One region of the Paenibacillus thiaminolyticus genome, then DNA from elsewhere that is predicted to be linked to it. Evidence: riboswitches for the same ligand, from Rfam matches in the RefSeq annotation. Region 1 holds a riboswitch; each other region holds the start of a gene.
What was found. A riboswitch is a leader RNA that binds a small molecule or an ion and turns the genes downstream of it on or off. The one in region 1 is predicted to bind cobalamin.
Positions count from the first base shown of each region.

Region 1 (10,035 bases):
CATCCCCCTGCCAGATGCAGTTGAAATGGCCCATCGTCAGATCGACCGGTTGTCCGGATGCTACTGACTTGGCGATTTCAAGCAGGACGCCATAGCGCAAATCCATGGCATAGTTCAACCGGTAAATGCAAATCGGCGTCCCGTATTGCCTCGAAAAGTGCTCGAACATCCGTTCACGGCCGAGGCAGGATTGTCCGTATTCGCCGACTGGCGCCGGGGACTGGCTCTCGGGAGCTCCGCCCTGCTTCACCGGCGTAAGCGGATACACATTGCCGGTAGAGAAGACGACGATGCGGGATGACCTGAACTTCTGGGCGACCCGTCCCGGCAAGTACGTGTTCATCGCCCAGGTCAGATGCTCCTTCCCGGTCGTTCCGAACTTGGTGCCGGCCATAAAGATGACATTCGGCACATCAGGCAGTGCCTGCAGCGCATCGTCATCCAGCAGATCACAGGAGATCGCCTCTACCCCGCTGGCAGCCAGCTTATCCATCAGACCCGCTTCAGAGAAGCGAGATACGGCATACACCTTTTTCTCCACGCCGGCTGCACGTATCGCCTCGACCGCCAGCTTCGCCAGCGTAGGTCCCATCTTGCCTCCCGCGCCAAGCAGCATAATATCACCATCCAGACGACGTACGTCCTCGATCAGCCGCTGGGATGGAGTAGACAGCACTTGCTCCAATTGTTCTTCCGAATGAATCAACGGTTGCTCCGCTTGAATCAACACGGGTATTCCTCCTTCCGGTGAGTAGCTTCATAATCTGTGTTGCTACTTCAATCATATGGCCGGCCCGCGAAGGAAAACAAATCTTTAAATCGTCTAAAAATGGTTCCGTGACAGATTCGGACACAATGGCAACCGCGCGCCAGCGCAGGTTCCCTGACGCATAGCGGAATTACATAACATATGTTACTATAATATAGTTAGTATTAAGGCTATGGATAAATCAAGGCTGTCTCAGCCGATGCTACTCAAGTAGACAATAGGAAGGATGATTATCGCTATGAACCAACAGCACGCTGCGGCCACGGCTGCCGAGACGATGCGCGCCCGGCATTCGGTGCGCAAATATGTTGCGGGCGTACGCATCCCGGAAGCAGACATGAATGAAATACTGCGCTTGGCCGGAACGGCCCCGTCCTCATGGAATTTGCAGCATTGGCGCTTTCTGGTGATCGAGGAAGAGGAGAACAAGCGGGCCTTACTTCCGATCGCGAACAATCAGCAGCAGATCGTCGACTGCTCCGCGGTCGTCGCCATTCTGGGCGACACACAAGCGAATCGGGTCGCTGCCGATATCTACGGCGCCCAGTTGTCGGCGGGTTCGATTACGCAGCAGGTGCATGACACGCTGGTCGGCAATATTAATCGGGCTTATGCGTCATCGCCTCAAGTCGGCGTGGAGGAAGCGATCCGTAATGGTTCCCTGGCCGCCATGCAGCTTATGCTCGCAGCAACTGCTGCAGGGTACGCCACATGTCCGATCGGCGGCTTCCGCCGGGACGAACTCATCAAGACGTTCCGCATTCCGGAGCGGTATGTCCCGGTCATGCTCGTCACGATCGGGCAAGCGGCTGCGCCTGCCCATCCGCCCGGGCGCTTCCCGCTGGAACAGACCGTCATTCGGGAACGGTTCCCGGAGTAATCGTAATCACTCTAGCGCATAACGAAGCGCCGGCTCCCTGTTGAGGGACCCGGCGCTTCTGCGCATATGACAACGTGCCGGCATGCGGAACACCGGGGCGCATCATGCGTCACTCCGGTCCGCTCCACCGCATCTTCACATCCAGTTCGCAGCAATCGTTCGGATCCGTATCGGGCCGCAGCGCGATCCGAATGCCTGCCGGCGTCACTTTGACCGCGATCGGGACCGAGATCCCCGTTGAGCGAAGCAGCCGCATCACCTCCTGGTTATGGCCGCGCTGGGCAGCATCCATAACCGAGGCGGCCAGACTCCGATCCCCCTCAATGGCCGACAGCAGCTTGAGCGCTTGCCGCGACAGATGCTTCGATGTCGATGCGGAGGCGACGAACTTATCCGGCTTCACCGCTGGATAGGGATCGGGCCTGGGGATTGAAGATGTTCCGCTCGCTGCCACGCTCCCGGACGCGGATGGATCACGGGGTCCGGGCACATAAGGCGCCATGGCGGACACTCCTTACATTGACTGGAATACATCAGCCTATGCGGGAGGAGGCTGGCTGGTGCGGAACGATTTGGCCGAACGGCGCAACCGCCGCCGCCTAAGGCCATGAACAAGTCTAGAAGATACTCCATTCAAATCGTTCGGACAGCATCGCCAGCATATGTACGCCAGCCACGCTATTCCCCTTCTCATTGAGCGCCGGGCCATAGACGCCGATACCCAGCTGGCCCGGAATGAGCGCCATGATGCCCCCGGACACGCCGCTCTTCGCCGGAATCCCGGCTTCAAGCGCGAATTCGCCCGACGCGTTGTACATCCCGCATGTCGTCATGAACGAAGTCGCGATCTGAACATATTTTCTCGGAATATAACAATGTCCCGTAGCCGGATCGCAACCCCGGTTCGCCAGCACGAGCGCCATCCGCGCCAGCTGGCATGTCCGGACCTCGATGGCGCATTGCCGGAAATAGACGTCGAGCGTCGCTTCCACGTCCCCTTCCAAAATGCCGTTGTCCTTCAAATAATAAGCCAGCGAACGGTTCCGGTAAGCGGTCTCCCGTTCGCTCTCGTAGATTCGCTTGTTCCAGGTGATGCTGGGATCATCCGCGAGCATCCGGACAAATTCCAGCAACCGCTCCGACTTCTCCTCCGGTGTCCGGCCTTCGATCAATGAGGCGATCGCGATCGCTCCCGCATTGATGAACGGGTTGAACGGCTTCCCGGGATCGACCAGTTCCAGCTTCAAAATCGAATTGAAATCATCGCCTGTCGGCTCCTTGCCCACCTTCGCGAAGACCCCAGCCTCGCCGCTATCCAAGAGCGCGAGCAGCAGCGAAAACACCTTCGACACGCTCTGCATCGTGAACGGCTCCTCCGTCTCGCCCGCCTTCACTCGTTCTCCCCGTATCCCGCACAGCGAGATGCCAAGCGCATCCGGTCTTGCCTCAGCGAGACCCGGAATATAGGTAGCCACTTTGCCGGCTGCCGCCATCCGGCGGCTCTCCTCCAGCCACTGCGGCAGCTCCCGCTCCAATTCGTTCCAATGTGCTGCTATCATACCGCGTCATCCTTCCCTTGCTTCACGCAATCATGTCCATAGCGTGTCTAGGCAGGCGGCATTCCATACGCTCCCTACGCGCCCCTGGCGCCATTCGAGCCGGGGAAAGCCGCCTTCCCCCTAACACTTCTCCGTGCCCGAGCCTGACAGCTTGTCCCGGATGCGGCTCTCATACCGGTAATATGCTTCATTCGCTGCCCAGCCGCGATCTTCCGACATCTTGGCCAGCCGCACCTGGCGCTCCGTCAGACGCCGGCGGAGGCCGTCGCGGGCCTCCGCATCCGTGCAGGCCGAGAGCAACTGCTCCAGCCGGACAATCTCCTGGCGCAGCTTTTGCCGCTCCGGCAGCAGACCCGCATGATCCAACAGCAAATAACCCGCTCGCAGATGCTCCGGTACATGCGACAGATCCTGCAGCTTCAACGGCTTGCCCTTGCCCTGCAGGTCGTCAAAGACGCCTTCTTCTACCGCCGCTTCGATTTTGCGCTCGGCAATCCAGCTCAGTATGCTCATTTGGGTTCCCCCTATAGATTTCTAAATTCCTTAACCAGCTCCATGAACAGAGGCTTTTCTTATTTTACACGAATTGCCCGCCTCTTTTAAGTTGATGATAACAACGCGAAACTCATCCACGAACCGGTCTTCGAAATAATAGCCCTGCTCATCAAATTCGCAATATAAATGCGGAATGCACAACGGGTCGCCTTGGCCTTGCATAAAGATTTAGAATACTCCTCGGTCCGTTCCCATCATTTCCGCGGTCCGCATCCATTTTCACTCCATTCGTTCGAATCCATCCGGCCTGACCGAATCATGTAACAAGCCGCCATTTCTCCATGAAAAAACCGAAGCTCCCGTTGCGGGAACTCCGGTCTTGTGCATCCCCATCGTGCCTATATCCACGGCAGCAGGCGACGCGGTGCCTGTTATCTTCGCGCTGCTGCCTTGCGCACAGGTTAGTGCAGCCGCCCCGTCCAGTCGGGCTCATGGGTCAGCATGAACTGCTCTGTCGTCAAATAGAGCGGAATCGACGGCTTCTCTTTTAAATAATGCCGTTCGATCAGCTTGTCGTAATGAACTTGGCGGTTCCGGGTTCCCGGAATGACCGGCAAATCATCGTGATGGTCCAAATAATCGTCAACTGCCGCCTGTACAACGTCAAGGGACAGCGGAATATGCATGTCTTGTTCCTCAAAAATCTCATAAGTCATACGGGACATATAAAAGCGCTGATCCGAAATTCCGCCGAGGTAACGCTTCAATCGGGACAAATCAATGCTTTGGTCGGGACGGAGCAGCGTGGTCCGGGGTATTTGCTCCTGCATATCCTGCTCATACTGGAGCACCGCCCGCTTCACCTCGTCCAACGTAACATGAACCGCTTCTTGCCGGGGGGCAGAAGGCTTGCGTCGCTTGAACCACCGCATCATCGAACCCACCTTTCTCCCGTTCCTGTATCGTGTTCAGGAAACAAGTATAATGTATTCGCTTACAGTTCCATTATAACATGGAATGCCTTTGCTTTCCTCTGTTTTCGGACCTATTTACAGAGGTAATAGGTAGCAAAAGCGAAAGCGGGCATGACCGTCGCGTTGCTCGAGCGGAAGGATGATCGGACCTATGAGGCGGAACAGCAGATGAACGCCCTCTATCCAGGGCGGGCGATCACGTACGATGTCGACCTGAAGGATGCTTCCCGCGTCGAGAGCGCGATCAAGGAAGCCGCAAGTTTTCCGGATTTGGAATGAGCGCCTACAGCACATCCAAAGCGGGCCACATCGCCTTCGCCAAAATGGCGGCGCTAGAACTGGCCCGCTATCGGATTCGCGTGAATGTCATCTGCCCCGGGGCCATCGAGACCCATATCATTGAAAATACGGACCGAAGACCGTCCGTAGACCGCATCACGATCCCGGTCGAGTATCCCCAAGGCTGCCAGCCGCTTGAACATGGGCCCAGCAAGCCCGAGCAGGTCGCCGATCTGGTGGCGTTCCTCGTATCGGATGCCTCCAGCCACATTACCGGCGCCCAGAACATCATTGACGGAGCGGAGTCGCTCCTGTAGGCAGCAGGCCGCCCAGCCGCCGCGCATCCGCGAAGGCGGAAGCGCGGTGACGGGAAGCACAATGACGGGAGGCGCGATGGCGAGAGATGCAGCCATGCGGGCAAGGCTAGGCTATCCTCATCGCGGCTTCATGGCACCGTAAGCCGAGCCTGCCTCGCCCGCGCTCGCGTCACGCCGGCTTACCGCTTCGCTGCCGCGGAACGGGCTTGGCGCACCGACACCGTCGCTTCCACCATATGCTTGAGCGCGGCTACGGTCTCTGGCTCATTGCGCGTCTTAAGCCCGCAATCCGGGTTAATCCAGAACGACTCGGCCGGCAGCACCGTCAGCGCGGTCTCGATGAAGCGCTCGATCTCCCCTACGGATGGGACGCGCGGACTGTGAATATCATAGACGCCCAAGCCGATGCCGAGCTCATACCGCTCCTTCCTTAGCGTATCAACCATGTCTCCGCCGCTGCGCGCTGTCTCCAGCGAGATGACATCCGCATCCATGCGGCGAATCGTCTCCACCATATCGGAGAAATCGCAGTAGCACATATGCGTATGAATCTGCGTCTCCGGCACGGCCCCATTCGTCGCCAGCAGGAACGCGAGCACCGCCCATTCCCGGTAACGCGCCGCATCCTCGGCCTTCAGGGGCATCCCTTCCTTCACGGCCGGCTCATCGACCTGGATCATGCCGATTCCCGCCTGCTCCAGCTCCTGAATCTCCTGGCGCAGCGCGTAAGCAAGCTGATAAGCGCACTGCTCGCGCGGAACATCGTCGCGCACGAAGGACCAATTGAGAATCGTGACCGGTCCGGTCAGCATTCCCTTCACAGGCCGCTTCGTCAATGATTGGGCATACGCCGTCTCCGCTACGGTCATCGCTTCGCGGAAAGCCACATCGCCGTACAGAATCGGCGGCTTGACGCAGCGGGAGCCATATGACTGCACCCACCCGAACTTCGTAAAGACGAAGCCGTCCAGCTTCTCCCCGAAATATTCGACCATGTCCGTACGCTCGAATTCACCGTGCACGAGCACATCGATGCCGATCTCTTCCTGAATCCGCACCCAACGCTCGATTTCCTGGCGCAGGAAGGACTCATACGCCCCGGCGCTCCATTCGCCCTTACGGAAGCGGAGCCGCGCCTTGCGAATCTCCGCCGTCTGCGGAAGACTGCCGATTGTCGTCGTCGGCAACAGCGGCAGCTCCGGCCAACGGCGGCGCTGCGCTGCGCGCCGCTGCTCATACGGCGCGCGGCGGCCGCCATCGGCCTCCGCATCCCGGATCAGGCGCTCTACCGCCTCGACGACATGCGGACGCTTCCGCGCCGGCTCCTCGCGCCAGGCGAGAACGTCAGCCGCGCTCGCTTCCAGCAGTGCCGCGCTCTCCGCCGTCGGCTCGGACAGATGGGCGGCCAGCCGCACCGTCTCGGCCACCTTCTCGTCCGCGAATGCAAGCGCTCCGCGGACATACCCCGGCAGCGCTTCCTCCCGCTCCGCCGTCAGCGGCACATGCAGCAGACTGCAGGACGGCTGCACGATCCAGTGCGACCGCGGCACGATCGGCTCGATCGACTCCAGCCAGGTTGCCGCCGCAAGCAAGTCGGCCCGCCAAATATTGCGCCCGTCAATGATGCCGAAGGCGACGCGCTTCCCGGACGGAATGCCGGTCTGGCGAAGCGCCGCTTCGTTCCGCTCCTCCCCGTGGACGAAGTCGAGGCCGTAGACATCCACCGGGAGCTGCAGGAACGAATCGAGTCCCGAGACCGAATCGAAATACGTCTGCACCCAGATGGTCAAGCCCGGCGCCGCTAGGCGAAGCCGCTCGTATACGGCTTGAGCCGCCTGCCAATCGTCCGCCGTCATCGGCTTCACGAAGGCCGGCTCATCGAGCTGCACGCAGGAGACCCCTTCCGCCTCCAGTTCATGCAAGATCCGGCCGTACACATCAGCGAACTGATCAAGCACCTGCCGGCGTTCGCCTTGCGGGATGCCCTTGATGAAGCGGACATAGGTGTACGGGCCGACCAGCACCGGCTTCCCTTCGATGCCCAGCTTCTCCTTCGCTCTCCGGTACGAGGCTAGCGGCCGATTCTCGGTCAGCACCGGTGGCTTCCCTTCCCATTCCGGAACGATATAGTGGTAGTTTGTATTGAACCATTTGGTCATCTCGCAGGCGACCGCCGTCTCCGTGCCGCGCGCGAGCGCGAACATCAGATCCGCGGTAATCGGACCGCCCTCGTAGCCGAACCGTTCCGGGATCAGCCCGAACATGGCCGTCATATCGAGAACATGATCATACCAGGAGAAATCATTGACAGGAATGAAATCGATGCCTTCCTCCTTCAGCTTCGCCAGGCGAAGCAGCTCGATCCGCTCCATCTCCGCCTCCAGCTCGCTTAACGTCAGCTTGCCTGCCCAATACTGCTCCAACGCCTTCTTCCATTCCCGGTCGTATCCGATGCGCGGATACCCGGATACACTCGTCATCACTTGCCCTTTTGCCATGTCGCGTCTCCTCTCCTTATCGGAACTTCCTAGCGGGAGTACAGGGAAAATAAATTCAATAATTCTTATCCGTTAACAAGGAATTAAATCGCAATACACCCTGCCGCGGGTCTTCATGCTCCTTCGGGACAGGCTGCTTCCCGCCCTGAACGCATAGAGCCGCTATCACCATACGCAAAAAAGGACATCCCAGCCCTAGGCACAGAGATGTCCCGTAAACGTCCGTAACGGAGCATTGAATAAGACCCGACCGTGCACATGCATGCGAACCGAGCTATCCAGTCTACGAACACTTCCCTATCTCCCGTAGGTACAAACAGTGCTGTCAGAACAGGCAGGTCTCCTGGCTTCAGCGTCATCGGTGGCGGCAGCCTTCCCGGTCAATCGACCAGTGGCTTCATAAGCCGCGCCTCGTCTGTCACAGTGGCGGGACCGCGCCGGCTTCGAACCGGCTTCCCTATTAAGCTTTGCCGTTACGCAAAGCACCTGTTCCCCTATGTTGTTGATCCGGACTGTGCCTCAGCAGAGGCGTTCGTCCGATTGAGAATGATTATATACGCAAGCGCGCGGAATGACAAGTTCTTTTTGCCTCATTTCATTTCACGGGACATAGCGTATCCTTGTCAACCGGTACAGAAAAATCAGGACGAGATTGCTTTCGTCAGGCCACAGATGATAGCAGGGGCGGACAACGAAAAAAGACTGCCAGGAATGATCCCGGCAGTCTTGCTTCCATCTGCAATGCTTCTATTCTTATCCATCATCGCGACGGAGGACAGTCTCTCCTGTAACGCGTCCGTCAGATCGCCATACCGTCATGGACGATGACGATGTCCTCGCCATTCGCATCCAGCACCAGCTCGCGGTTGTCCAGGAACCACAGATCGTTTTCCTCCATGAAAAAGGTAATTCCGTCTACCGTCTCCGACACCGCCGGATGCTGCGGCTGATCCTTCATTATGCCGAAGGAATAGGGCCCGGATGCACTGAATCCGCTATATCGGACGAAGATGCGCACGGTATCCCCTGCTGTATAGCCCCAATCTGATTGAAAGCGTTGACTCGCTTCCGCTGTCACCCGTAAGTGCATGCTCGTTCCCCCTTAACCTTATGACCGTAATCCGATCATACCATGCGGGCACGGCCTTGAAAACCTTGACTTTCCGGTTACAATTTGACACGCTGCAGCCGCAGCGCATTGAGCACGACCGATACGGAGCTGAAGGCCATCGCCGCGCCCGCAAGCCAAGGAGCCAGCAGGCCGGCTGCCGCCACCGGGATGCCCAGACTGTTGTAGACGAGCGCCCAGAACAGATTCTGCTTGATGTTCCGCATCGTCCGCCGGCTCATCTCCATCGCGTCGGCGATGCCGTTCAAGTCTCCGCGCATCAGCGTGACGCCGGCCGTCTCCATCGCCACGTCCGTTCCGGTTCCGATCGCGAACCCGATATCCGCCGCCGCGAGCGCCGGCGCATCATTGATGCCGTCGCCCACCATCGCGACGACGGTGCCGTTCTGCTGCAGCTCGCGGACATGCTGCGCCTTCTGTTCGGGAAGGACCTCGGCGAACACGTCGTCCAGCCCGACCTGGCCGGCGATGGCTCGCGCCGTTCGCTCATTGTCACCCGTCATCATGACGACGCGGATGCCCATGCCGTGCAGGCGGCTGATCGCTGCCTTCGAGGATGCCTTCACCTGATCCGCTACGGCCACGATGCCTTCCCAGCGCCCGTCAACCGCGACAAGCATCGCCGTCTTGCCCTCGATCTCCAGCCGCTGCAGCTCCGCTTCGGCTTCCTCTGCATCAATGCCCTGCTTCCGCAGCAGGTTCCGCGTGCCGATAACGATATCATGCCCATCAACCCGGGCTATAATGCCGAAGCCGGGCTCCGCCTGGAACGATTCCGGCGTAAGCGCCCGCAAGCCCTTGGCGTCGAGGCCCTTCACGATCGCCTGGGCGAGCGGATGCTCCGATCGCCGCTCGGCGGCAGCCACCAAGAGCGCCAGCTCTTGCTCGCGTTCCGGAACATTCGCGATGAAGTCAGTCAGGGAAGGCTCGCCTTCGGTTACGGTGCCCGTCTTGTCAAGCACGACGGTCTGCACCCGGTACGCTCCTTCCAACTGCTCGCCCCCGCGGAACAGAATGCCGTATTCCGCGGCACGCCCCGTCCCCGCCATAATCGAGGTCGGTGTAGCCAGGCCGAGCGCACAAGGGCAGGCGATCACGAGCACGGCGATCAGCTTCTCCAGCGCTTCCCCGAAGT
Region 1 is NZ_CP041405.1:6,343,940-6,353,974, reverse strand. It holds gene FLT43_RS27960 (NAD-dependent epimerase/dehydratase family protein) at 1-703, opposite strand, end outside; gene FLT43_RS27955 (nitroreductase family protein) at 1,008-1,649, shown strand; gene FLT43_RS27950 (YuzC family spore coat inner layer protein) at 1,759-2,151, opposite strand; gene glsA (glutaminase A) at 2,267-3,208, opposite strand; gene FLT43_RS27940 (DnaJ family domain-containing protein) at 3,329-3,721, opposite strand; gene FLT43_RS27935 (DUF3939 domain-containing protein) at 4,165-4,638, opposite strand; gene FLT43_RS30955 (hypothetical protein) at 4,789-4,956, shown strand; partial or broken gene FLT43_RS27930 (SDR family oxidoreductase) at 4,926-5,273, shown strand; gene metE (5-methyltetrahydropteroyltriglutamate--homocysteine S-methyltransferase) at 5,453-7,771, opposite strand; cobalamin riboswitch at 8,088-8,276, opposite strand; gene FLT43_RS27920 (HesB/YadR/YfhF family protein) at 8,571-8,861, opposite strand; gene FLT43_RS27915 (heavy metal translocating P-type ATPase) at 8,939-10,035, opposite strand, start outside.

Region 2 (10,035 bases), 3.0 Mb from region 1:
GTCAAGTCCGGAGCCAGTGAGGATACGGTCGAGGTGACGATCGAGATCGACAGCCAGAAAAACATTCTGCGGGCAGTCGCTACCGGCTCGACAGAGCTTCGCTCCAAAGATCTGGGCCAGCAAGCGCTGTCTGTCAAGGAGATGGCCGCCATCGCCGCCAGCTCGGTCGATCAGCCGGCGGACAGCATGAAGCTGGCATCCCAGTGCGGCCGCTGGAGCCTGTTTGCCTGCGAGGAGACGAAGAAATCGTTCTTCGGCCTGATCAAGAAGAAGACGACCTATGTGAGCGTGCTCGATCGGGAAGGCGTCGTCCGGTTCAAGAAGGGGAATGTCCACTTTGCGAAGGTGACCAAGGCCCAGTTCGGGGGCCGGTTGCAAGATTTTTTGGATGACAATACGATCTACTCCGACGCGAACGCCACGATACCGAAGGTATTCGTCTTTTATCGGGAGAAGATGCTTGATTTGACCGGAATGCAGACGAAGGAACAGCTGATGTCGATTCTCGAGATCGAGACGGAGATGCTGACAGAGGAAGAAGAACTAATCGTCGTTGCCTATCAGTAAGGAGGGGAAGGTATGCCGGACGAGGTTATCTGCCGCTTGGCGGAAGAGGAAGGGTCCGATGAGTTGCTGGCGTGCGCGGAGCTGGAGCAGGACCCCCTTTTCCACAAAATACCGAAGGACCGAATGGCGTACTATGTGTGCATGTCGCTGGAGCGGGGCAGAGAGACGGCGGCTGCCTACAAAGGCAAGGGGAAGTCCATCCGGGAGCTGTGTCAGATGGAAGGCTTGCAGTATGAAGTGACGAACCGGTCCGGCACCTTCCACAATGTCAGCTTCCGCGCGCAGATTGATTTCGCCAACAATCCGCCGGCGATTATCATCTATGCCTCGTCGCTCCGCGATATGCGGCAGGCGTACCGGACGGTGATGGGGAATGGATGCGAGGAGCAGGAACAGGAGCTGGATCGGCTGATCGACATTCATTTGGCGCATGAGTTTTTTCATTATACAGAGTACCGAACAGGGCAATTCACGAATGAGACGCTGGAGCCGATCGAGATTTTCAAGCTCGGAAGCTGGTATACGAAGAGATCAAGCGTGGTGAAATGCAGTGAAATCGCGGCGCATGCATTCTGCAAGACGATGCTGGACCTGCCCTGTATGCCGAATGCGCTCGATTACGCGTTTCTTGTTCAGACGGGGGAGATAGATGCAGGCGAGCTCCGCCGGAGGGCGGCAAAATGGAAAATGATGCTGGCCTGATTTTCTCATTGCCTCCCTTGATATGATATAATGGGGTGTGCTAACGAGGTTACCGGATAGCATTTTTCCCATTGGCAGTCAGGAGGAGGTACCATGTCTTCACAGGTTCCGGCGGTCATCGCAAAAATTGTATCGCAAACGCAAAAATTAACATACGGCGAAAATCAAATCGCCAATTTTGTTATACACAATCCGGAATTCATCACCCGTAACACGATTACGGCGATCGCGAATGAAATCGGCGTATCCGAGACAAGCATCAACCGTTTTTGCAAAAAGGTGGGCTTCAAAGGGTTCAACGATTTTAAAATCGCGTTTGCCCAGGATGCGTTTTACCGGGATATGCAGGCCAAGAAGAAAGAGAGACGCGAGATTAACGTCATTGATGCGCTGGCTCTCGACTATAACGAGCTGATCGTCAACACTTCGGCTCTTATTACAGAAGATCAGCTTCATCAAGTGGTCGAGCTGTTGAAGGGGGCGCGCCGAATCGTCCTCATCGGCTTGTTCGATTCGTTCCTCGCGGCCATGGCATTGAAGAACCGGCTCGCGATTATCGGCGTTCATGCCGATGCCATCAACGATAGCAGGGAAATGAAAATCGCGGCCTCCCAATGCGGTCCCGAGGATGTCGTCATCGCCTTCTCGCGTTCGGGTTCGACGCGGGAGATTATCGATGCCGTCTCCATCGCGCAGGTCAATCAGGCCAAGACCGTGGCAGTCACCTGTTATGACTCATCGCCGATTACGGAAAATGCGGTGGTTGATATTATTGCGCCGGATAAAATCTCGGTCAATAACAGCGCTTTTATGTCCAACCATATCACGTTTCTGTTTGTCGTCGATCTCATTATGAGCGTTTTCATTTCATCGGATAAGCAGTATTTGAAGAAAAAGCTGGACAGCGAAGGGATATTGGCCAGCGATCAGTCGATAACGAATTATTTTCTGTGATTTTTGGAAAAGGCGCTCTTGTCACGCAAATGCGTGGCGGGGGCGTTTTTTTAATAAATTTATGATCCGCCGCATAAAAAATGAATCGCCAAAAGCCCCCATGGACATTCTCAACGGCCTGATTTACGGGATACAAGAGACGGTGTTGGAACCTGGGGGAGTCATCGCCTTCTGGAGATATCGTTGCCTTTCTGGAGACATCGCCGTCTTCTCGAGGCATCATCGCCCCCTGTGGCTTGAACGTGTGGAGGGAATTGCTGCCATTTTACAGGAATTTCGGTTCAATGACTCCACATTGCGAGGAAATGCTGCGCATCTACATCATTTTAGTGCCTTTTGCTCCGAACCGAAGGGAATCGGGGGAAATTCCTGTAATTTTGCAGGATTCCCTTTCTGGTAGAGTCGTCCATATCGAATTGCTGTATTAAAGCAGGATTTTGCTTACCAAACAGGCTTACCGAATCGACGTGTCCCACTAGATCAGGATGAGAATGCCCTTCTGGGCTTATATGTACGTTATCCCAATGGGACAGGATAAGATGTCCTTCTATTTCTTATTACGCAGGAACAACAACTTTTTCCACATCTATTTGTACCTCGTTCCATCCAGGGAAGCTATCTGATGCCCCCTTGCCGATCTGGCGGTGATGTCAATGCAAGTAGGGGAGGAAACAAAACGGCGGGCCGCACTGGTAAGCGCGGCCCGGTCCATTGGGTCCACATCCGGTGGCTTGTCCTAATATCCGGCTGTGGGGATTTATTTGCTCAATGTGTCTGTCAGCACAGGCACGATTTGCTTCTTGCGGGATACGACACCTTTCAGGAGCGCGGTGTTGTTCTCCAAGCTTACATTGTATGCTTTCTCGACGGCATCCGACTTGGAGCCGAGCGCAATGGCGACAGAATTGCTGTTCAAAATATCGGTGACGACGAACACGAACAGGTCAAGGCCTTTCTTCGCGATCATGTCGGACAATGCCGCTTCCACTTCCGCTTGGCGAGACAGCACATCGTTCACGTCCACCGCGTTCACTTGCGCGATCTCCACCTTCGCGCTGCCCATGGTGAATTCCTTCGCGTCGAGCGAGAGCAGCTCCTCGATGCTCTTGTCGCTCAGGTCCGCACCGGCTTTGAGCATGTCCAATCCGTACTTCTCCGCATCGACGCCGGCGATAGCGGCCAGCTCGCGGGCGGCAGCCACGTCTTGCTCCGTGCAAGTCGGGGATTTGAACAGCAGCGAATCGGAAATGATGGCAGACAGCATCAGGCCGGCAATATTTTTGCTCATCGTCTTGCCGTTCTCTTTATACATTTTGTTCAAGATCGTAGCGGTGCAGCCAACCGGCTCTGCGCGGTAGTACAGCGGACCGCTCGTCTCGAAGTTCGCAATGCGGTGATGGTCAATCACTTCCAGCACCTGAACTTGATCAATGTCGTTGGCGCTTTGCTGACGTTCGTTATGATCGACGAGAATAACGCCGTTCACTTCGTTAGCCACGGTCTCTACCAGGCGCGGCGCTTCCGCTTGGAACGTATCCAGGGCGAACTGCGTTTCCCCGTTCACGCTGCCGAGGCGAACCGGCTCGACATCGAAGCCCAATTGTGTTTTCAAATCTGCATATGCAATGGCGGAACAAATCGTATCTGTGTCTGGATTTTTATGTCCGAAAATGAGAACTTTTTCCATGATGTTTACTCCCTTACAACGATATACTGGCGAGAAAATTATACCTTAGAATCCATTTAACAATCAAGGTTACAGCGGATGGCAGGCAAGATGATCGCAAAATCGAAGCCGCGATTTTAGCCATTTTCAATTCCAAACCCTTTTGTCAATACCCGGCGAATAATGAACAATTCTACTGGCCTTACCATCACATAGGAGTAAATAGTAACCTGAATCCGTGATCTTTGTTCCTTGAAAATGTGGGGAAATGAAAGGAATTAGCAGGATAACTGCTGCAGCAAACCAGTTGCTGGAGGAAAAAGTACCGCTATGACGGCTTAGGGGCAGAAGCTGTAGGAAAGCTACAGCTTCTGCCTGGATCGTTTGCACGAGAAGCACAGCAACGGACAGGGCGGGGGGCTATTCCTGTACCCGTAATATGTTCTAAATTGCCCAGAACAAAGCCGATGACAAGTAACAAGCTAAATAACTATAGCTTGTTACAATCCATTCGCTTATTGTTCTCCCCATTTATTATGAAATATTAGATTTTCAAGAGATTTTCGTTTTTCCCACTTCACTTGTTCTAAAATGGGAGCAGAAGGGTAGTCGTCCGTATATCCAATGGAAATTAAAGCAACAGGGTCAATGTGCGGAGGTATTTGCAAAATATCTCGAACATCATTTTTTTTGTAAAAACTTACCCATCCCATGGCTAAGCCTTCTACACACGCCGCTAACCACATATTTTGGATTGCACATGCTGTAGAGAGAATATCCGTCTCCGGAATCGAATTTCGTCCTAGTACATGCGAGCCCCCGCTTGTTGGATCACAGGTGACACAGATCGTTAAGGGTGCCTCTTTAATTCCTTCAATTTTTAAACTTAAAAATTGGGTAGCGCGCTCTTCTTCGTAATGAATCGCCAAAGCTCGTCTTTCTTTTTCTGTCGCCCAAGCTAATCTCTCTTTGACTTCCATAGAATCCACGATAATGAAATTCCATGGCTGCATAAATCCTACAGAGGGTGCATGGTGTGCCGCTTGTAAAATTCGGTCGATAATCTCTTTTGGTACAGGATTCGGAAGAAAATTCCGAATGTCTCTTCTTTTATAAATGACATTATAAACGGCTTCTTTTTCGATCTCATTAAACATGTGATGCGCCTCTTTCATTCTTTATCGTGTCTCCATCATCCATTGTAGCTATCCTTTGATAATGTGGATTTTTTCTTTCTCTACGATATCATAGGTTCCACATATTCGACAAATTACATCAATTTTCTACTTAGGCGCTTGACATTTTCATCACATTTCGATGTAAAAGTACCGGTACTTCTTGTAGTAACATTTCTGATTGATCGCGCCCTCTTGCCAATCCCCTTTTTTGTGCTATAATGGTGTCGAATGGACGACCATTCACGTCATGCACAACAGAAGAAGTTATAGGCAATGGAAGTTTGGTGCAAATCCAACGCGGTCCCGCCACTGTGATAGACCGAATTCACGGTCTTAAGTCAGGTCTTTTGCCTAGTAACTTTGAAGGACCAGTCATTTCGAGGCGAAAGTGGCTGGTTTACGAGTCTAGTGACGATAACCGCCTCGCTAGGCTTTTTTTAGGTTCCAGGAAGGCAGCCGACGCTGATGTCGGCACAGCCGGGTGGTCGCCGCCGAACAGATACGATGACGTATAGCTTAGGAAGCAGGGACGTTCTTCAAGGCCGAGGAACGGATGCACAATGGCGTGCAGGTCCCTTTTTTTACTGCCTGCCGATAGCGGCAGCCGTGATCGGGCGGGTTGACGAATGTCCGGTTGACGGTGTAGAGTGATGGTAGACAATTGAATGATGACGAGTTGCACAATGGCGTGCACCTATATCATAAGCGAAGAGGCTTTTAAAGGAATCCGTTCTTTTAAAAGTCTCTTTTTTTATTGCGAACTACTTCATTGGAGGTGCCTGTTATGGACAAAATATCGATGAAAACCGACATTTATCTGGGGCAAGGCGCGTTGGATCGCCTGATGGAATGGCGGAATCAACGAATCTTCATCGTCACCGACCCGTTCATGGTCAAGTCGGGGATGATTAACATGCTGTTCGAACGGCTGCATGAGAGCAATGAGCAATACATTTTCAGCAATATCGTGCCCGATCCGCCAATCGAGATCGTGACCGAGGGCGTGGAAGCGCTTGGCGCGTTCCAGGCCGATCGGATGATTGCGATTGGCGGCGGATCCGCGATCGATGCGGCCAAGGCGATGAAGATTTTTGCCCAAAAAATATTGAATCAGCACAATATGCCGTTCGTGGCGATTCCGACAACGAGCGGAACGGGCTCGGAAGTGACGTCATTCTCCGTGATCAGCGATAAGAAGAAGAACATTAAGTACCCGCTCGTGTCTGATGACATGCTGCCGCAGGAAGCGATTTTGGACCCGGAATTGGTCAAGAGCGTGCCGGACTTCATTACCGCCGATACGGGGATGGACGTCCTGACTCACGCGATCGAGGCCTATGTGTCCACCAAAGCGAATGATGTGTCCGACGCTTTGGCAGAGAAGGCGATCAAGCTGGTCTTTGCGTATTTGCCGCGAGCGCACAAGGACGGGAACGACCTGGAGGCGCGGGAGAAAATGCACAATGCCTCCTGTCTGGCGGGCATGGCGTTCAATATCGCGTCGCTTGGCCTCAATCACGGCATCGCCCATGTGGCCGGAGCGAAGTTCAAGATTGCGCACGGGCGCATGAATTCGCTGCTGCTGCCGCATGTGATTGAATTCAATGCCGATTACAAGCCGGGCTACGGCAAAGAGGAAAGCAATGCCGCGGCGGTCAGATATGCCGAAATTGCCAAGATATTGGGACTGTCGGCACCGAATCCGAAGAGCGGCGTTCGCAGCCTGGTTCAAGCGATCAAGCAGCTGCAGAAGCAATTGCGCATGCCGCAATCACTGCGGGAATGCAACGTGGACGAAGCGCTGCTGGAAGAGATGAGCCCATCGATTGCCGAAGGAGCGCTCAAGGACGGCTGCACGGCCACGAATCCGCGCGTTCCGGCCGCTCCTGACGTTGTCGAAATTTTGAACAAAATGTTTCAATATTAAGTAATCAAATAAATACCATGCGTGTTCAGGTTGACAACGTTTGCAGCTACAAAGTATAGTAAAAGTAACACAAAGGCGTGTTGCATACGATCAAAGCGAAGAGGCTTCTTAAAAATTCCACGTGAACTTTTAAGGGGTCTTTATGTTTTTTTATGGCTATTTGATGTTGTTTCTCACAAAGAAATGAGTGATGAGAGTATGGACCAACATAACGAAAAGCAACGCGTCATTCAGGAGTACGTGCCAGGGAAGCAGGTCACATTGGCTCATATTATCGCGAACCCGAACCCGGATATTTACAAGAAGCTGGGATTGGGGAGCGAAGCGCAGGATGCCATCGGCATTATGACCATCACGCCAAGCGAAGCCTCCATTATTGGCGCGGACATCGCGACCAAGGCGGCCGGCGTGCAGATCGGCTTCGTTGACCGCTTCAGCGGATCGCTCGTCATTACAGGCGATGTCTCATCCGTGGAGTCGGCCGTGAACGAAGTTCTGCTGGGCCTGCATAACATTCTTGGCTTCTCGGCTGCGAAGATTACGAGAACGTAGGAGAAGCGCACATGAAGACCATCATTTTCGCCGGCAGCACCGGCTCGGGCAAGACGACGCTGTGCCAATGGCTGCATGGCCAAGAGATTGCTTACAAAAAGACACAAGCTGTGGAGACCTTCGACCAAGCGATCGATACGCCGGGGGAGTGCATCGAGAACCGTTATTTGTACAAGATGCTGCTTGTCTCGAGTGTTGACGCCGATGTCATCGGGCTTGTGCAAGATTGCACAAAAGAAGAAAGCTATTTTCCGCCGGCCTTTGCGACGGTCTTCGCCAAGCCGGTCATAGGAATCGTGACCAAGACAGAGCTCGCCCGGACGGATGAGGATATCGCGCAAGCGAGAGCTTATTTGCAGGCGGCGGGCGCAGAGCGCATTTTCGAGGTCTCGACGATGGAGAACGTGGGAGTGGAAGCTCTTCGGGCATACTTGGAGGAGTAGGCGGTTAGCCAGATACAAGCAAATATCGACATTGAGGTGCATGATACATGAATGGAAAAATTGTAATAGTCGACGACGAACCTATTACAAGAATGGATATTCGTGAGATGCTGGAAGAGGCGGACTACAACGTAGTAGGCGAAGCTTCTGATGGGTTTGAAGCCATCGAATTATGCAAAAAGCATCTGCCCGACCTGGTCATCCTGGATGTTCAAATGCCCATTCTGGATGGGTTGAAGGCGGGTAAACGAATCATTTCAGAGCAGCTGGCGGGCGGAGTTATTCTTCTGACCGCATTCAGCGACAAACAGACGATTGAAAAAGCAACCTCTATCGGTGCGCTTGGTTATCTGGTGAAGCCGCTCGATGAAAAGTCGTTCATTCCCATGGTTGAAGTGACCATAGCCAAAGGCAAGGAAATACGCAAGCTGGAACAAAATCTATCGAAGCTGTCGCAGAAGATGGAAGAGCGGAAAGCAGTGGAAAAGGCGAAAGGGATTCTGATGAAGGAAAATGGCTGCACCGAAGAGGAAGCCTATCAGACCCTGCGCAAACTCAGCATGGATCGACGGTGTCCGATGATCGAAATTGCTACAACCATCGTCATTTCCTATGATTGAGATCAAAGAACGGATTCGGCGGCTGTGCAAGCGGCACACGGCACTGACGGAGTCGGATATCGTCCGGCTGACGGAGATAGCCGAGTCGTTCGAATCGTCCGAAGTGAAGGATGATGTGTTCATCGATGTCCTGTCCGGCGTGGGCAATGAGGCGATTGTGGTGTACCACCGTCGTCCGGATGACGGCAAATCGCTGTATCAGCGCCCTGTCGAGGGCGAGAAAGCGCTGCGCGAGAACGAGCCCGGCGTTCTGAGGACGCTGGAGACCGGAATCATGTCGCAGGGTCTCATCGCCAACACGCAGGAAAATCATCTCGTCCGGCAGACGGTGTATCCCATTAAAAACCAAGACGGCGTCATTGCGGTCGTCATCTATGAAAAAGATGTGAGCGACAATATTCAAGCCCACTTCAATGTCACGGGATCGCAATACGAAGACGGCGAGATGTCCTCGATGCTGACCGCCATGCTGCGGTTCAAGGATTCGATCATCAATCAGCTGGAGGATGCGGTTCTCGTCTTCGACAAGCACGGATTTTTGAAGCTGAAGAACAAGAAGGCGGAAGCCTATTACCGCAAGCTTGGCTATTTGGAGGATATTCAGGGCTTGCATTATGATAATCTGTCGCTGGATCAGACGATTTTCTCCGACGTGATGAAGCAGTACTCCACCTCTCCTTCCTGTCCGCTGACGACAGATGTGAAGGTAGCGGGCTCTTATTATCAGGTGAAGCGGTTGTTCATTGCGGAGCGGGATCTGTGCATCGGCGTCATCCTGCATGACGTGACGGAGATCAAGCACAAGGAAGCAGAGATTGTCTCCAAGTCGGTGGCTATCCGCGAGATTCATCACCGGGTCAAGAACAATTTGCAGACCGTGGCGTCGCTGCTCCGCATTCAGGCGCGGCAGTGCGACAGCCCGGAAGCCAAAAAATGCTTGAACGACAGTGTCAGCCGGGTGCTCGCCATTGCGGCGACCCATGAACTGTTGTCGACGGAGATCGATGCGCAGGTGGACCTGCTTGACGTCATACGGCTCATCGCTTCGAATATCGAGCGCTGCTTCGTCGATTGCAACAATGTCAAAATCAACATTGCTGCTTCGCAAAGCATCTGCCTGGACAGTGATCGCACGGTAGCGATCGCGCTCATTGTGAGCGAGCTGGTGCATAACAGCTATGAGCACGCGTTCGGGGATTGCTGCTCGGACGGCACGATTACGGTCAACGCGCAGCTGGATGGCGGGTTGGTCACCGTGGTCGTGGCGGATGACGGCGTTGGCTTCTCCGTGAAGGACGGTTCCACCAAAAGCTTGGGATTGTCCATCGTCCGCAGCTATGTGAAGGACAAGCTGAAGGGCAAGCTTGACATCGAGTCCGGCCCGTCGAGAGGCACGACCGTGGCGTTCACCTTCAAAAAATAATAA
Region 2 is NZ_CP041405.1:2,686,100-2,696,134, reverse strand. It holds gene FLT43_RS12120 (hydantoinase/oxoprolinase family protein) at 1-567, shown strand, start outside; gene FLT43_RS12115 (hypothetical protein) at 580-1,269, shown strand; gene FLT43_RS12110 (MurR/RpiR family transcriptional regulator) at 1,363-2,223, shown strand; gene FLT43_RS12105 (manganese-dependent inorganic pyrophosphatase) at 2,981-3,910, opposite strand; gene bluB (5,6-dimethylbenzimidazole synthase) at 4,405-5,046, opposite strand; adenosylcobalamin (AdoCbl) riboswitch at 5,317-5,468, shown strand; gene FLT43_RS12095 (1-propanol dehydrogenase PduQ) at 5,852-6,994, shown strand; gene FLT43_RS12090 (BMC domain-containing protein) at 7,193-7,546, shown strand; gene FLT43_RS12085 (EutP/PduV family microcompartment system protein) at 7,558-7,989, shown strand; gene FLT43_RS12080 (ANTAR domain-containing response regulator) at 8,037-8,609, shown strand; gene FLT43_RS12075 (sensor histidine kinase) at 8,611-10,032, shown strand.
Region 2: another riboswitch for cobalamin. It lies ahead of FLT43_RS12095 (1-propanol dehydrogenase PduQ); the one in region 1 lies ahead of metE (5-methyltetrahydropteroyltriglutamate--homocysteine S-methyltransferase).

Region 3 (10,035 bases), 2.8 Mb from region 1:
AATGCTCTATGAATACGCTTAATGAACATGGTGAGGAACATGCATGGGAACAGAGGATGAGGAACGGTTTCTGCCCCTTACGACCACTCTCCCATCGGGTCAGAATCCCGGGAGGCACGAAATATAGAGAGGGCACGATACATCGGAAGGACACGATATGTCGGCAGAGACAAGTCACCGGGAGGCACTCTCCATGGAGCGAGGACACTACATCGGACAAGCGCGATACATCAGGAGGTACGATATGTCAGAAGAGCACCAGAGCGCTATACATCGGGAGGCATAATACCTCGCGGGGCATAATACATCAGAAGAACACCGAGGCGCTACACATCGGGAGAAGACGACTTATCGGGAGGGCACGATACCTCGGGGACAGAAGCACTTTTGAGCAGGACAGATTCTGAGTAAAAGGGAGAGTACTCATAGGAGCTTGAGCCCCCTCCCCCCGCCAATTAAGCGGACGCCACAAGCCCGGCACCTGCAGCGCAAGCGCCGGGCTGCCCGCTGTCCGATTACCATCCAGCGGGGAGGCGGCATTGCTGCCCATCCCCTTCTGGACTACTGTGGATCCGTAATCCGCAATATACGATAGATCCGCTCCATATCCAAGTTGCTGCGAGCCCGATCCGCCAGGCGGTCGAAGGCAGCCTCCCGCTGGCCGGCAAAGTTCAATTCGACGGGCAGAGGCGCAAGCCCCTTCGCCTCGCGTAGCCTGTTCAACCAGCCCCTGCGGAAGGCGTCATTATGGAACAAGCCATGCAAATAGGTGCCCATGATGCGCCCATTCGGATGCAGCAAACCGTCATGCCCGATGCATGCCGTATCTGCCTCGACCGCAGCCCGCAGTTCCAGCAGCGGTTCAGCCAACATATCCGTCCCTGTCGGCAGCGAACGGCCCATATGAATCTCATAGCCTTCCATAGGGCAAGCCTCAAGCGCCGTCCCGCGCAGTCCGGAAGCGATGACCGTTCCCTGGACGCGCTCCGTCCGCTTATCGGCAGCGAACACCGTCTCCATCGGCAGCAGCCCCAGGCCGTCGATGACCGCGCCCGCTTCGGCCTCCGCTCCGTACGGATCGCGCAGACACTCGCCTAACATTTGATAGCCTCCGCAAATGCCCGTCACGACCCCTTCCTTCGCATAAGACACCAACGCGTCGGCCAGCCCGTTCTCTTGCATCCAATGCAAATCGGCCATCGTGCTCTTGGTCCCCGGAATAATGATGGCATCCGGAGCGCCGAGCTCTTCGGGCTTGCGAATATAGCGAATGCGCACATCGCGCTCGGCGGCCAGCGGATCGATGTCGGTGAAGTTGGAGATGCGGGGCAAGCCCACGACCGCAATATCCAGGTCGTTCTCCGGGAGCACCTTCCCCTTCCACTGCTCCAGCGCGACTGAATCCTCCGCTTCAATGTCCAGATCGTCGGCATAAGGCAGCACGCCGATCACCGGAATACCTGTGCGCTCTTCGAGCCAGTCGAGCCCGGGCTGCAGCAGCGTGACGTCGCCACGGAATTTGTTGATGATGAATCCTTGAACGCGCTCACGTTCATGCGGCTCCAGCAGCTCCAAGGTGCCGACGATCGAAGCGAACACGCCGCCGCGATCGATGTCCGCGACGAGAAGGACAGGAGCCTCCGCCCAGGCAGCCATGTTCATATTGACGATATCATTTTGCTTCAGATTGATTTCGGCCGGGCTGCCTGCCCCCTCCATGACGACAATATCGTAGGCGGCACGCAGCCGGTTCACCGCGTCCACCACGGTCCGCTTCGCTTCGGGCAGGAAGCCGGAACGGTAATCGCGGGCGCTCAGGTTCTTATAAGGCTTGCCATGGACGACGACCTGCGAATGCATGTCCTTCGTCGGCTTGAGCAGCACCGGGTTCATATCGGTCGTCGCCGCGATGCCGCAAGCTTCTGCCTGCACGCCCTGCGCGCGCCCAATTTCCTTGCCGTCCGGCGTCACATACGAATTGAGCGCCATATTTTGCGACTTGAACGGGGCTACCCGGAACCCGTCCTGCTTGAATATGCGGCATAGCGCCGTCGTCACGACGCTCTTGCCGACGTCGGAGGCGGTTCCTTGCAGCATGATCGTCCGCCCCTGCGGCCGTTCTTCCGTCTCCTTCGCCCGTTCCGCGCCTTGCCCGGCGCCGGATTTCTCGCTCATATCCTTCACCCTTTCCCGGTTGCCGCCAGGAGAAGCAGCAGCAAGCCGACGGTCTCCGTCCATTCGTTAATCGCGCCGTACGTATCTCCGGTCAGCCCGCCCAGCTTGCGCGACAAGTATTGCATCGGCAGGCAGGCCCCCGCCGTGCACAGCAGCGGCGCGGCGACGCTCATCATGATGGCGGCATCCGAAGACGAGAGTCCCAGTCCCGTGAGCACGCCCAGGCTCGATCCGGCATCTGCCGTTCCCGATGCTGCGACGGCCAGTGCGGCAAGCGCGAAGCCTAGCAGATAGGCGATCGTGACATGCCCGGCCTTCACGCCAAGGAAATACCCGCCGAGTCCCTCTTCCGGTCGCGCCTGAGGCTTGCTCGCCAGTGCCAATACCATCGTGACACGCGACCAGATGAACGGAACGATAACCCAGCCGTTCCACAAGCCCAGCTCCATCAGAGAGACGAGGAGCGTCCATTTGAGCAGCAGCAGCAGAACGCATGCGATGACGCCCATCGCGCCGCTGCGGCTATCCTTCATAATCTCCAGCATCCGTTCGCGGGAACGCGAGCTGAGCACGCCGTCGGCCGTATCCATCCAGCCATCCATATGCAACCCGCCCTGAAGCGCAACGGCCAGGGTAAGCGTCAGCGCAGCCGCCGGGAAGACGGGAAGCAGATGCTGGAGTCCCCAGCCTGCCGCCCAGACCAGCCCGCCGATGCAGAAGCCCGCCAGCGGGAAGAAGTAGGTGCTTCGCTTCAGCACCTCGTTCGTGAACGGCACCGAGAACGGAACGGGAATTCGGGTCAGAAATTGCATCGCAGCGACGAGTCCTTGCCATGTCCGCTTCATAGCTGCACCTCCCGGCTCTTCAGCTCGATCGGAATGCCTGCCGTCACCAGATACACTTCATCCGCCTTGCCGGCGATGCGCTGGTTCAAGCGGCCGGCCGCATCACGGAACATCCGGCCGAGCTTGTAGACAGGAACAATGCTGTCCCCGACTTCGTTCGTAACCATCACCAGCGTGCCGCGGAAGCGGCCAGCTTCCTCCGCAAGCCTTTCGATGCGCGCCTCCAGATAGCGCTCGGCTTCCAGGCTCTCTCCCCATTGCCGCTCCGCCTGAAGCAGCTCGTTCGACAGCCAGAGCGTCAGGCAGTCGATGAGTACGGCCGGCCCCTCATAGGCGGCCTCTGCATCCGCGCTGGTGATGGCGAGCCATTCCGGCAGCTGGAACGGCTCGTTCACCGTCTTCCAGCCGTAGCCCGATTGCTCCCGGTCCGACTGGTGGCGGCGAATCCGTTCGCGCATCTCGTCATCATGGGCTTCCGCGGTCGCGACGTAGATGCCTCCATCCAGGATGCGCTTCATGAACAGCCGCTCCGCGAATCCGCTCTTGCCGCTCCGCGCGCCGCCCGTTACGAGGACAAGCTTATTTCCTTCGTCGGCCGTACCCGTCATTCTTGTCCCTCGCTATCGTCGGTGTCTTTGTTGGATACGCCCGCTTGGGCGAAGGTCGCCATCTCTTGCATAATGCGCAGCGCAGCGTCGATAATCGGGAACATCAGAGCGCCGCCCGTTCCTTCGCCGAGGCGCATATTCAAGTGCAGGCCCGGCTTCAGGCCAAGCTCGGCCAGCAAGGCGGCATGACCGCGCTCTTCGGACAGATGCGAAGCGATTAGATAAGGCTGCGCCGCCGGGGCGAGCCGCACCGCTGCCAGCGCCGCCGCACTGGAGATGAAGCCGTCGACGACGACCGGGAGCCGATGGGCCGCCGCGCCGAGAATGACGCCGGTCAATCCGGCGATCTCCAGCCCGCCGACCTTCGCGAGCACATCCAGCGCATCGTTGCGATCAGGCTGGTTCACTTCGAGCGCCTGGCGCACAACGTTGCATTTATGCGCCCACTGCTCATCGCCGATGCCGGTTCCCCGGCCGACCGTCTCTTCCGGCGCCAGTCCGGTCAAGGCGCACAGAATAGCGGCGCTCGGCGTCGTATTGCCGATGCCCATTTCCCCAGTAGAGAACATGCGATTGCCAGCCTGAACGCATTCGTCCACCGTGTCGACGCCGGCCAGTATCGCCGCCACCGCCTCGTCCCGGGTCATCGCCGGGCCTTGGGCCATGTTGCCGGTTCCGCGGCGCACCTTGCGCGATTGCAGCTGCGGATGGCTCAAATCGGCGTTAACGCCGACATCGACGCAAATGACCTCGGCTCCGGCCTGACGCGCCAGCACATTGACGGCTGCGCCGCCGGCAAGGAAGTTCATTACCATCTGCGGGGTCACTTCGGCCGGGAAGGCGCTGATCCCTTCCGCGCATACGCCATGATCGCCCGCCATCACAACAATCGCCTTTTGCTTAAATTCAGGGGTGACTGTCCCCGTAATGCCGGCCAGTTGAACCGCTATCTCCTCCAGCAGCCCGAGGCTCCCCGGAGGCTTCGTCAGCTGATTTTGATGCGCAGCGGCTGCCTCCATCGCCGTCTTGTCCACACCAGAGATCCGCCCAATTACTTCGCTAAGCCGTTCATTCATCGCATTCATCTCATTCATCTCATTCATCTCCGTCTTCACATAGTTGGTTGCTAGCTGTCATTGCCATTGATGTTCATCCCAATTACAGAAATGATTCTTCTCCTGCGTGTTCGTCACTCCATTTCCCGCCATGCCGTGGAATCAGCCTGATTCCCGTTCATGGCTTCCTCGTTACCGGATCTCGCCGCTTTCACGACCCCGTAACCTGCACGTTACCGCTCCTTCATGCTGTCGTTGCTTCTCATTGACGCGTCTTCACGACGCTGCTGTCTTCACGTTGACGCGCCCTTCACGACGCCGCTCCATTCACGTTGTCTCTGCCTTCACGTTGACGCGCCTTCATGACGCCGCTGCATTCACGTTGACAAGACTTCATGACGCCGCGGCCTTCACGTTGTCGCTGCCCAATCTCTCGTCGCCTTCATGCTCTGGCTGCTTCATCGTCCACTGTTCTGGCTTCCTCTTCCTTCTGTGCCTCTGTTCCCGCCTTCTGTTCTGCGTCCGTATGGGCCGGACACATTAGCAGCTGCGGACGGCCGTTCCCCGGATGCGGCACGATGGCGGCGCGGGTATCGAAGTAGCGTGCGATGACATCCGGAGACATCATCTCTTCCGGAGCGCCATCGGCTGCGATGCGCCCCTCATGCACGACGACGAGCCGGTCGCAATACAACGCTGCAAGATTCAGATCGTGAAGCACGGAGACGACCGTCAAGCCGCAGTCCTGCTGCCAGTCGCGGACGACATCCATGAACTGCACCTGATACCGGATGTCCAGATAGGTCGTCGGCTCATCCAGCAGCACGATAGACGGCGACTGCGCCATCAGCTTCGCCAGGGCGACACGCTGGCGCTGACCGCCGCTGAGCCGGTCGATCGGCCGCTCCTCCAGTTCCATCAGCTGCAGCCGCTCCATAATCGAATCGATATAGGGTCCGCTGTCCTCCGCCTCCGAGCCGAACCAGGATTGATACGGGAAGCGGCCCATCTCAACAACCTCGCGGACCGTGTATCCAATCGGCGGAAGCGACTCCTGGAGCAGGACCGCCATCGTTTGCGACAGCGATTTGCGCGTGTAGGAGCGCAGGGTGCGCCCCTTCAGCTCGATGCGCCCGCCAGCAGGAGAATCGGCGCCGGACAGCAGCGACAGCAGCGTCGACTTGCCGCTGCCGTTCGGCCCGATGATGCCGACCCATTCCCCGGCGCGGACGGTCAAGGAGACATCGTTCAGCACCGTTCGGCTGCCGTAGCTTTTGCTGATATGCTCGGCCTGAAGAATCGGCTCTCCCGGGCGGATCTGCCCGGATGAGGCCCCCGGCTTCGCTGTAAGTTCCCGATGCGCGGCTCCCGTCTTCATGACCATCTCCTCCGTTTCGACCGTTTATTTCGGATTAGCAGATACGCGAAGAACGGAGCGCCGATGAAGGCGGTCACCACGCCAAGCGGTATTTCCGTTGGCGCCAGCGCCGTCCGCGCGATCGTATCCGCCCACATGACATAGATCGCTCCGCCTACAGCCGAGAACGGCACGATCAAGCGATAGTCCGGGCCGACCAGCAGCCGAATCATGTGCGGGACGACGAGCCCGACGAAGCCGATAACCCCTGATACGGAAACGGCTGCCGCCGTAATAAACGTCGACACGAGCAGAACGACCCACTTCGTGCGCTCGACATTGAGTCCGAGATGAGACGCCTGCCGCTCCCCAAGGGCAAGCAGGTTGAGCGGACGGGCATAGGCGATCAGGGCGATGAGCCCGATCGCCATATACGGCGCCAGCACGGCAGAAAAAGACCAGCCCCGCAGCGCCAGGCTTCCCATGACCCAGTACAGAATCTCGTTGATCGTCTGCTTCGACATCGCGACGAGGAAGGAGACGATCGAGCCTAGGAACGCCTGCGTAACGACCCCGGCCAGAATCAGCGTCTCGATCGGGATCTTGCCGTCTTCTCTCGCCAGGCGCATGACGGCCAATAGCGTCAGCGTGCCGGTCACGAAGGCGACGATCGGAACCGTCCACTGGCCGAGCAGCGCATACTGCAGGCCGAAGTAGATCAGGAACGCGGCGCCGACGGAGGCCCCGGAAGACACGCCCAGCGTGTACGGATCTGCCAGCGGATTGCGCAGCACGCCCTGGAAGCCCGTCCCCGCCAGCCCCAGCGACGCGCCGACGAGCATCGCGAGCACGACGCGCGGGAAGCGGACCTTCAGCATAATGGTCGCCGAAGCATCGTCCCAGGTGACGGGAATGAGCGATTCCAGTCCGGGAACATGATGCAGCAATATTTTCGCAATCTCACCCATTGGCATCTTCACCGATCCGACGGACAGACAGCCTACAATAGATAAAAGGAGCAGCGCCAACATCGCTACTCCAAAGCCAAACCCTTTTTTCATCGATATGTCCATCCCATCATCTATTTGAACAAATCAGGATAGATCGCCTTCGCCACATCCTGCAGCGCTTCGGCCACACGCGGGCCCGGGCGGCTCAGCTTGTTGTTGTCCAGTCCGAACAGCTGATTGTCCTTGATCGCGGTGATGGCTTCCCAGCCGCTGCGTCCGCGGATAATGTCCTCCAGCGTCTTGTTCGTCTCGCTGTCGACAAGGTCCTTCGCGAACAGAATGACGTCCGGATTCTCCTTGATGATGTTCTCCTCATTAATCTGGTTCCAGCCGGTCATGTCCGCGGCCGCAATATTGACGCCGCCTGCCAGCTCGATCAGCTCATTCATGAATTCGCCGCTGCCGACGGTCCAGCCCGGAGAAAATTCAATATAAACCTTCTTTTTGTCGGTAACGCCCTTGACCGCTTCAGCGACGTCATCGCGCATCTTTTTCATCTGATCGGTAATCTCTTTTGCTTCCTTCTGATGATCGGTAATGAGACCATACAGCTCGATGTTGCTGATTACATCGTCATAGGTTTTCGGCTCGACCTTGAAAATTTCAATGCCCAGCTCGCGGAATTTGTTGACGGCTTCTTCCTTCATCGAGATGCCGCTAAATACGACATCCGGCTTCGCCGCAATGATCGCTTCCTCATTCGGTTTCGTGATGCCGCCCATTTTCGGCTTCTGCGTCGCTTCTGCCGGGTAATCATCATAATCGGACACGCCCACGATATTGTCGCCAAGGCCAAGGGCAAATAATGATTCCGTCTCTGCCGGCGATACGGAAATGATCCGTTCCGGCGCTTTGTCGAACGTGAATTCATGCCCGGTCGCATCCTTCACCGTCAGCGGATAGGTTGTCTTCGCGGCATCAGAAGCCGCATTGCCGTTCTCCTGCTGCTGCGCAGATTCTGGAGCCTTGTCCGCCTCCTTCGACGGAGCCGCTCCGCAAGCCGCCAAGCTCAAAGCCAGCACGGCCGCTGCCGCGACCGCTATCGTTCTGTTCCACCATTTGTTCATCATGTTTATCTCCCTCACTTACCTGAATATCATGCCTGCTTCATTGCCGAAGCAGTGCGAACGCCGTCCCTTCACGCGGAAGGGCTGGCTCCCAGTCTTCCTGGTGCGGCATCCTGCCTTACCAACTTTTCCATCCGCTTCGAGGCGGAATTGTCAAAGAGCGCACAAATACAAAACCCCCGATCCTAGGATCGGGGGAACGCAGTCTCCTGGATAGGACCTTCCGAACTGAACTGCAAAGCCATCTCACGCCGTTAGACAGCATGACCGCTCAGCAGCAACAGGAAGTCCATTCCAATGACGCCGCTCCTCTCCGCGAAGGAAATAACTCGTCCTCCTATCGGGCAGGTCTCCTGACTTAGGAGCATCTTGCTGTGCTCGCCTTCCCATCAGCGGATTCACCTGAATCCGCGCAGACAGTGGCATTCTGAGCGCAGCACTCCATTTACAGTGGCGGGACCGTGCCGGATTCACACCGGCTTCCCTATTATCCTTGGGCACAAGCTCAATGCTCGTGCGGCGCAAGGACCCGATAGATTACTATTCGCTTGTCTTTCCATCATAGCTTGACTATTGATTATAGGGGAATTACCCTATCCTTGCAATAACATTCCTCACAAACTTCAGGGCATCTATCTGTTCCCTCGCTCACCCGCCGCTCGCTCCATCAAGGAAGCCGCTCCGCCCGCAGGAACTTCCAGCGGCGGGGAGACTTTGCAGCCGTAATCAAGATCCCTGCCCCGATCGGGACGGTCGCTTCCCAGAACGTCTTCTTCGGGAATGCGAGCGTGTACAGCCTCCGCACCATTCCTCCGTGCGTAACGACCAGCACATCAGGCCGCGCCTCATACGCGTTGCCTACCCGGCCTGGCCGCTTCCGGCGCAGCCGGGCCGTTCTGCAGCGCTCGCCGCCCGGATCAGAACCTTCCCTGTCCGGCTCGCATTCCCGCCGATGGCGCTGTCCGCGGGCGCCTTGTCCCGCCGCCACAGCCGTTTGTCTCCCGGCCTTCTGCAGAATCTCCCACCAGACATGCGCCGTCCGCGTGCTGAATGTCTGCCATGGCTCGCCGCGCGGCGGCTGAACGGAGGTCATATCATCCAGCCAGCGGCGGTAAGCCGGATCCTCCTTCAGGTCGTTGTACGTCAAGCCTTCCCACATGCCAAAATCGTATTCGCGCAGCCTCGTATCGACGTGAGCCCTTCCCGCATCGCGCGGACGCAGCTGAGCCAGCGTCTCGCGGCAGCGCCGCATATCGCTCGTATACAGGAGCGGCGCCGGATGGGCGACTGCCCTGCGCATCGGCCGCAGCACCTCTTCCGCTTCCGGGAGAAGCGGGCTGTCTGTATAGCTGATATACCGCCGCTCCACATTCGCCTGCGTCAGCGAATGTCTGACGAGCGCGAACCGCACGATGACGCTGGATGCGCCTGAACGGCGGCGGATATGCCGGGTGCCGCAGCGCGGAGGCTTGGGCCGGGCTTGTCGTCTAGCTCCTGCTTGACGCCGCTTGCGGCGAACGGGGGGAGCTTTGTATGTGCGCTTTTGTTTCATTTCATCCCATTACTCCTTCATTCGCCTTTCGTCTACAGGAGCCATCCGCCGCAGGCCCAGAGGACGCTTGCGGCCAGGATGGCGAAGAGCAGTGTGCTTCGGGTCAGCAGCCTGCACACTGCCGCAATATGTTCCCCTCCCGTCTCCTCGACGGGATCGCCCATATAGGCGCGGAAGGAACATACGCCTTTGTAACAATTCAATCCGCCAAGGCGGATGCCAAGTGCCCCGGCGGTTGCCGCTTCCGGCCAGCCGCTGTTCGGGCTCGGATGCTTCGGCGCATCGCGCAGCGCCGTCTTCCATGCCCGCTTCGCGTCATAGCCGAACAGGGCGCATATGACGATCAACAGCGCGGTCAAGCGCGCC
Region 3 is NZ_CP041405.1:2,499,513-2,509,547, forward strand. It holds gene FLT43_RS11270 (cobyric acid synthase) at 562-2,175, opposite strand; gene cobS (adenosylcobinamide-GDP ribazoletransferase) at 2,181-3,020, opposite strand; gene cobU (bifunctional adenosylcobinamide kinase/adenosylcobinamide-phosphate guanylyltransferase) at 3,017-3,628, opposite strand; gene cobT (nicotinate-nucleotide--dimethylbenzimidazole phosphoribosyltransferase) at 3,625-4,704, opposite strand; gene FLT43_RS11290 (ABC transporter ATP-binding protein) at 5,126-6,061, opposite strand; gene FLT43_RS11295 (FecCD family ABC transporter permease) at 6,058-7,101, opposite strand; gene FLT43_RS11300 (ABC transporter substrate-binding protein) at 7,122-8,117, opposite strand; cobalamin riboswitch at 8,444-8,665, opposite strand; gene FLT43_RS11305 (histidine phosphatase family protein) at 8,785-9,669, opposite strand; gene cbiB (adenosylcobinamide-phosphate synthase CbiB) at 9,702-10,035, opposite strand, start outside.
Region 3: another riboswitch for cobalamin. It lies ahead of FLT43_RS11300 (ABC transporter substrate-binding protein); the one in region 1 lies ahead of metE (5-methyltetrahydropteroyltriglutamate--homocysteine S-methyltransferase).